DNA from 2 places in the Carboxydocella sp. JDF658 genome. Region 1 is predicted to be linked to the other one. Evidence: riboswitches for the same ligand, from Rfam matches in the RefSeq annotation. Region 1 holds a riboswitch; the other holds the start of a gene.

Region 1 (3,675 bases):
GCTGCAAAAAAATCCTCTTTTTACATAAAACATTACATTAATAGCCAGAATAATAAATGTAATTATCTTTTTCGACACGGGAGGGGAGATAATGAGCAATTGGACTGCACTGTTGATTCCGGTGGCAGCCGGGTCCCTGATGGCTGTACAAGGGGTACTTAACACCCTGCTCAACAAAAACCTCGGCCTCTGGCCTGCCACCCTGCTGGTACATTTGCTGGGACTGGCGGGAGTGGGGGCGGTGCTGATTTTTACCGGTACCGGTTTTCCAACCTGGGGGAAAATCAGTACAGTCCCCTGGTATGCCTATCTGGGGGGTTTTATCAATGTAGCCATTATTGCTACCGTCGTGCTGGGCATTAGCCGCCTGGGGGCCATTTCCGCCACTACAGCAATTATCGTCGGCCAGGTCAGCACCGCCGCCTTGCTGGATTATCTGGGCCTGGCTGGTCTTACGCCCAAACAGCCCCAATGGACCCACCTGGCCGGTCTCTTGCTCCTGGTTATCGGTGCCCGTCTATTACTGCAAAAATAAGTCCAGGCCTTAGGCCTGGGCTTTTTGCAGGGCCTGATCCAGGTCAGCGATCAGGTCATTGACATCTTCCAAACCAATGGAGAGACGGATCATTTCTTCCGTTACCCCGGTTGTCAATTGCTGTTCCGGAGTTAATTGCTGGTGGGTGGTAGAGGCCGGATGAATGACCAGGGATTTGGCATCCCCTACATTGGCCAGATGGGAGAATAATTCAAGGCTATCGATAAATTTCCGGCCTGCCTCCAGACCGCCCTTAATGCCAAAGGTCAGGATAGCTCCCTGGCCCCGGGGCAGGTATTTTTGTGCCCTGGCGTATTCCGGGCTGCTTGCCAAACCAGGATAGTTAACCCATTCTACCAGGGGATGCTGTTCCAACCAGCGGGCTACTTGCAGGGCATTGCTGCTATGCCGCTCCATGCGCAGGGACAGGGTTTCCAGACCCTGCAGGAAAAGGAAGCTGTTGAAGGGACTCAAGCAGGAACCCAGATCCCGCAATAACTGCACTCTGGCCTTAACGATATAAGCCAGCGGTCCCAGGGCTTCATGGTATTTCATCCCGTGGTAGCTGGGGTCGGGTTCAGTCAGACCGGGGAATTTACCACTGGCCGACCAGTCAAATTTGCCCCCGTCAATAATGACCCCGCCAATAGAAGTCCCATGGCCTCCGATAAACTTGGTGGCCGAATGGACCACTATATCCGCTCCATGTTCTATGGGCCGGCAGAGGTAAGGCGTCCCCAGGGTGTTGTCCACAATCAGGGGAATCCCGTTTTCATGAGCGATTTCCGCCACCCTTTCTATATCCAGCACATCCAGGCGCGGGTTCCCGATCAGTTCTCCATAAAGGGCTTTGGTCTTAGGGGTAATAGCCTGTCGGTAATTTTCCGGATCCCGGGAGTCGACGAAAATCACCTTGATCCCCAGTTTAGGGAGGGTGTGGGCAAACAGGTTATAGGTCCCGCCATAAAGACTGCTGGAAGCTACGATTTCATCACCGGCCTGGGCCAGGTTAAGGATGGAGAAAGTGATAGCCGCCTGACCGGAGGAAACAGCCAGTGCCCCTACTCCTCCTTCCAGCTGGGCCATCCGCTGTTCAAACACATCAGTAGTGGGATTCATAATCCGGGTATAAATATTGCCCGCTTCCTTCAGGGCAAACAGGTCGGCCGCATGCTGGGAATCACGGAAGCAATAGGATGTAGTCTGATAAATGGGCACAGCCCTGGCTCCAGTAGCAGGATCAGGTTGTTGCCCGCCATGAAGTGCAATCGTATCAAAGCCTGGTTTTTTGTTCATTATCCTTTCCCCTTTCTTGAAAAAATTAAAAGCGCCCGAGAGGCGCCTGGCATAACCATGCTTCCCTCTCATCTCTCAGGCTTTTGCCTGCAGGATTTGGCACATTTCCGCCTTCAGGCGGCTGTTGCCGGGCTTCATCGGGCCAGTCCCTCCACCACTCGCGATAAGAGTCGCCTATTTATTTGTGTAGTATAACAATAGCATGTATATCTAAGTATGTCAATATAGTTAGTGGGGATTATATTTAAATTTCTTGCAATATCCGTTCCACTACCTGATCATTAATACGGATCTTCGCCTTTTTTTCCACCTCTGCCAACCTTTCCTGCAGTTTATCCTCCCCGCCCCAGTATTGCACCAGCTTCTGTCGTGTCAGCTGGAGCCGGTTATATTTGTGCATCGCCTCCACTGTCAGCCCCCGGGCCTGCATTGTAGCCTGGAAGGTGGCCTCATCGGGAAAATTGGCCCGGATTTCCTTGATAACCGCCTCTACTTCCGCATCAGTAGCTATCAGCTTTAGTCTGGTCGCCTCCTGCATTAATAAAGTTTCCCTGACCAGGTCAGCGATTACCTCTTCCCGGAGCATGGTCAGGGCATGCTCCCGGCTGGGCCCGTTAAAATCCGTGCCCTGAGCCGTGAGGACAAACTTTTTCTTCTCTACCCGGCGTTCAAAGTCAACGGTGCTGATCTTTTCGCCGTTCACTATGGCCGCCGTTTTATTATCCAGCTGCGGAGGAGAGGTAGTCTGTCTGGCACAGCCAGTAATGATGACCAGCAATACGATTACAAGCAACAATAGCTTGCGCATACAATCTTATCCTCCTTGCCAGAAAGGCCCCGGGCTTTCCCGGGGCCAAAAGCCTTACTCTTTTTCGAAATCTTCCTTGCCAGCGCCACACATGGGGCAAACCCAGTCTGCCGGCAGAGCTTCAAAAGGAGTGCCAGGAGCAATCCCATTATCCGTATCCCCAACTGCCGGGTCATAGACATAGCCGCAAATAACACAGACGTATTTTTCCATAAGAACATCTCCTTTCTTTTTATCCCTGTCCCAGATCCGCCAGAATCCGGGAAAAATCTGCTTCCGGGTCCGTTTCCATGCCTTTTTCCACCGCCCGTTTTAACTGCCGGGCCAGGCCCTCATCTCCAATGACTATGGCACCAGTGAGCTGACGGCCCTGGAAACACAATTTGCAATAAAAGCCCTCTTCGTCTTCCTTGACTTTCTGGCTACCACTCTCAGCCCAGTTGCCTATGGAGAAGACGGAGGTGCCCATGACTTTAAGAATGGATGGCGGCGGCACCTCTACGTATTTTTCCTCAGCGCCAGCAGCATTCATCCCGGCTACCCGCCCCTGAGCCTGAGCCACTGGCCACAGCCCCCAGACCTGGCCATTGTATTCCGCCACGTCCCCGCAAGCCCAGATTTGGTCCTGGGAAGTGCGAAGATACCGGTCGACCACAATGCCCCGCTGGCAGGCAAGTCCGGCAGCCTGGGCTATTTCCAGATTGGGCCGTACTCCGGTGGAAAAGAGAATAAAATCCGCCAGCAGCTGTCGGCCATCAGCCAGTTGCAAAGCTTCTACTTTTTCCGTGCCGGTAATGGCCTGGGCCTGGGCAGCCAGCACCAGTTCAATCCCCGCTCTCTGGGCAGCCCGGTGGAGGTAGGCTGAAGCTTTTTCATCCACCTGGCGAGGCAACAAACGCGGATTGTGTTCTAATACCGCCACCTGAATACCGCGCTGACTGAGAGTCCAGGCCGCTTCCAGCCCCAGCGGTCCCCCTCCGATGATGATCCCTTTTTGGCCTGGCCGGGCGAATTCATTGATTCGTTGGGCATCCTC
Region 2 (3,675 bases), on a different contig from region 1:
AAGTGGGCAAAGCCCGCAAGGTATTGACCGGCATGATGTGGATACCCGGCACCAGGGTTCTGAGCTCGCGGATGAGCTCAACAGTTATGGCCAGCCCCTCCGCCAGAGGGTCTGTTGCTTTTTCCAGGGCGCGAATCATAGCCGGGGGCACCTGAATGCCGGGAATGTTGGCATTCATAAAATGCGCCATCCGGGCGGAACGCAGTGGTATCACCCCGGCCAGGATGGGGACGCCCAATTCCCCCGCCTCTTGCAGGAAATCCGCCAGGATGCCGGGGTCATAGATGGCCTGGGTCTGGACAAAGGCTGCCCCGGCCCGGATTTTTTTCTGCAGTTTCCAGATCTGCATTTCCCTGAGTTCCGGGGCCGGGTTAACCACCGCCCCCAGAAACAAATCCGGTACTCCCTGCAAGGGTTCACCGTTTAAGGCAAAACCCCGGCGCAAATTGTCAGCAGCAGCCAGCAATTGGACCGAATCCAGGTCAAAAACCGGTTTGGCGCCAGGACAGTCCCCCACCAGCGTATGGTCCCCGGTTAGCAGCAAAAAATTGCGCACACCCAGAGCTGCTGCCCCCAGGATTTCCGACTGCAGAGCCAAACGGTTGCGATCCCGGCAGGTAAACTGGCAAATAGGTTCCAGGCCAGCCTGAAGCAAAAGAGCGGCCATTGCTACCGGGCTCATGCGCATGACCGCTCGCTGGTTATCGGTGATATTATAAGCTGTAACTTTCTCTTTGATAGCAAGGGCCAGCTCCAGCACTTCCTGAAAAGCAATCCCCCGGGGCGGGGGCAACTCAACCGTTAATACCTGACGCCCCTGAGCCAGTTTTTGCTGCAACAAGGCTACCTCTCCTTATCCGTAGAATTTCAAATTGATGCCCGCATTCGCTGGCAGAGCAACTGCAGCGGTTTTGGCTTTTTGAAAGATCAGGGCCCAGCCGCAGCGGCGGCTGCCCACCTCGCACTGGCCGCCCGGCCTGGTGCCCCCACAGGGCCCGCTGTTCAAGCCTTTGGCACAGGCTCGCACCGGACAAATGTCAAAGGTCTGCTGCTTGAGACAGGTCTGGCAAAGCTGACAGGATTTAGCGGGCTGCGGCATTGCTCTGGCCCCCCCTTTTCTTTTCCTTGCCCCAGGTAGCAAGGCTGATCAACACCGGAGTATCATCCCGACCACAGGCACAGGGGGAAGTGGACCAGATACCTTTGAGCTGGCTGACATATCGGACCAGGGGCCAGGCCTGCAGGCGCAGGCTGGTCAGCAGCAGTCGGTTGCCAGGAGACTGCTGGGCCAGAACATGTTCATGCAACCAGTGGATACTGCCCTTTTCACAGGTAATGGCTGCCGGGAAGGGCAACCAGGCTGGCTGCACCAGAGCCGTTACCTCCCCGTTGCTGATTTGCCGCGCCTCCTGGATGGCCTCCGCCAGGCCCCCTTCTTCCCCTTCCAGCCAGACCAGCAACAGCCGTTTCAGGGGCAGCCCATAGAGGTAAGGCAGTTGCTCCTTTCCCATGATCAGCACGGTGGGTTCCTTGCCCACCAGGGTGGAGGCCAGAGCCCGGGCTTCAATCAACACCGGTAAGGCTCCCAGCCGTTCCAGGGCCGGAACGGCCCAGTCCAGCAGGCCCGGCAGGGGCGGGCAGATTACCACCTTATCCCCTTTGCCGATACCGGCAAATTGAAAGAGAGTCTGGTAGGCCTCAATCCCCTGTTCCTTGTCCTTGCTGGTATAGGGCACCAGCCGGCGGCCACCCCGGCCATCGGTAACGGTGATCAACCCATTCCAGTATTCTTCTTCAGTCAGCTGAATTCCTTCCGGCCAATCATCTATTTCCACCTGGGGCCAGCGGCCAAATACCTGCCAGTCGGTCAGGTCCTTGGGATGGAGTTGCCAGCGATCCCAGAGCTGCCGGTACCAGGCACTGCGGCTGTAAGCATACCAGCAGGTTTCTCTGGCCAGCAACTGTTGCAGCCCCTGAATTTTTTGCCATTGGTTCTGTTTTCTCATCGTCTGCACCCCTTTCCCGAAAACAAAAAATCCTCTCCTGCAGATAAGCAGAAGAGGACATAAATAGCCTTCTTCCTCTTATCTGTCAGGTAAACACCTGCAGGAATTGGCACATTTCCCATCCGTCGTCCCCAACGCATGGGCTGTTGCCGGGTTTCATCGGGCCAGTCCCTCCACCTCTCTGGATAAGAGTACGAATTCCTATGAAATTGTTTACAAAGCTATTTTATGCAGATCAGGGGAAAATGTCAACTGTTTTAGAAAATTTTTTCCGCCAGCTCAGCTGTTATATGGTAAACCTTTTCCGCTGCTGCCACAGACAGGGTTCCTGTGCCACAGCTGGGAGTCAGCCAGCTCCGGGGCAGCACCAGTTCCCGGTCCAGTCCTCGCTGTTCCAGGGCTGCCAGCACTTCCTGCCAGCGGGCCAGCAGGGACTCTGCGGTCTCAGTCTCAATCCGGGGAGAAGTGGGTACCAGTCCCCAGGCCACTTCCCCACCTCGCTGGAAATAGGCCTGCAAAGCCGGTATATGTACCAGCAAGGAGGTAAGATATTCATAGGCATCAAAGAAGAGAATATCCAGCGGGCATTCCATCACCATGGACCAGTCCGTACCGGCACAGCAATGCAGACCGGTTCTTCCGCCCTCGGCCTTGATGGCAGTCATAACCGTGGTCAAATCCTCCTTGATGCCTTCCCGGGTCAGGGTAATGTGGGTGGATAGCCCCAGAGCATAGATACCTGGATCATCCACCGAGACTATTACCGGCAACCCCGTTTCTTCCCGCAAAAAACGGGTCTGCCAGCGGGCTCCCATTTCACAGGCCTTCAGGATCACGTCCCGCAACTGCTCATCATAGTAAGCCGCCCGGCCATCGGGTTGCAAGAGCTGAAAGCCGATGGTAATGGGGCCACTCAGCTGGCCTTTTACTCCCTGGGCCTGCCAGTTGCCAGCCTGAATGGAACGGACCAGGGCGTAAAGGCCGCTGGCACTTGCTTCCGGCAGGGCAAAAGCGGCCAGAGCCCTGCTCTCCCCCTCCTGAGCTGCCAGGTAAAGTTCGTAGAAATCCGCCAGACGCAGGGGAAAATCTTCCCCGTCGGTAGCAAAAACCAGTTTTGTACCTCTTTTTTCTACCAGACCCAGCTGGATGAGCGGGGAAACATACTGGGGTACAAACTCCTCCTGCCAGCCCCGGGCGGGAAATTGCGGCCAGTGCGGCCAGTCTCCCATATATTTTTGGATTAATGCCAGTCCTGCTTCAATCTCCTGATGGGGCAAACTGCCGATTCCTGTTACTTTTACTGCCATAACTACCGTCCCTCCTTAAAAAGTCCCACTTGCAGAAAAAAACCCAGGGCCATACTAACTGAAATCACCCAGGCCGGGTGGATTTTAAGCCAGAGCAGGGCCAGCAGGGAAGCAGCCGCAATTATCCAGGTGAACTGGTCGGGAAAGGCATTTGCTCCCATTTCCCAGGCTGTCTGAATCAGCAGCACAACCACCACGGGCCGTACCGCCTTCAACATCCCTGCAATCCCCGGGTGATGGCGATAACGCCAGAAAAAAGCCCCCAGGGCCACCACCGCTACGGCAGTGGGCACCACTACGCCAGCCAGAGCAACAACCGCCCCCCACCAGCCGGCCATTTTATAACCTACATAAGCTGCCAT

The links. Region 1 has a riboswitch for S-adenosylmethionine ahead of JDF658_RS03300 (homocysteine synthase). Riboswitches for the same ligand answer to the same signal wherever they lie in the genome.
Region 2: another riboswitch for S-adenosylmethionine. It lies ahead of JDF658_RS12370 (hypothetical protein); the one in region 1 lies ahead of JDF658_RS03300 (homocysteine synthase).

What each region holds. Positions count from the first base shown of each region.
Region 1 is NZ_BDLR01000017.1:14,396-18,070, reverse strand. It holds gene JDF658_RS03305 (DMT family transporter) at 92-535, shown strand; gene JDF658_RS03300 (homocysteine synthase) at 545-1,831, opposite strand; SAM riboswitch class I at 1,897-2,001, opposite strand; gene JDF658_RS03295 (SurA N-terminal domain-containing protein) at 2,076-2,639, opposite strand; gene rd (rubredoxin) at 2,694-2,852, opposite strand; gene JDF658_RS03285 (NAD(P)/FAD-dependent oxidoreductase) at 2,872-3,675, opposite strand, start outside.
Region 2 is NZ_BDLR01000106.1:710-4,384, reverse strand. It holds gene JDF658_RS12380 (methylenetetrahydrofolate reductase) at 1-841, opposite strand, end outside; gene JDF658_RS12375 (methylenetetrahydrofolate reductase C-terminal domain-containing protein) at 854-1,099, opposite strand; gene JDF658_RS12370 (hypothetical protein) at 1,083-2,006, opposite strand; SAM riboswitch class I at 2,082-2,198, opposite strand; gene JDF658_RS12365 (hypothetical protein) at 2,264-3,313, opposite strand; gene JDF658_RS12360 (chromate transporter) at 3,316-3,675, opposite strand, start outside.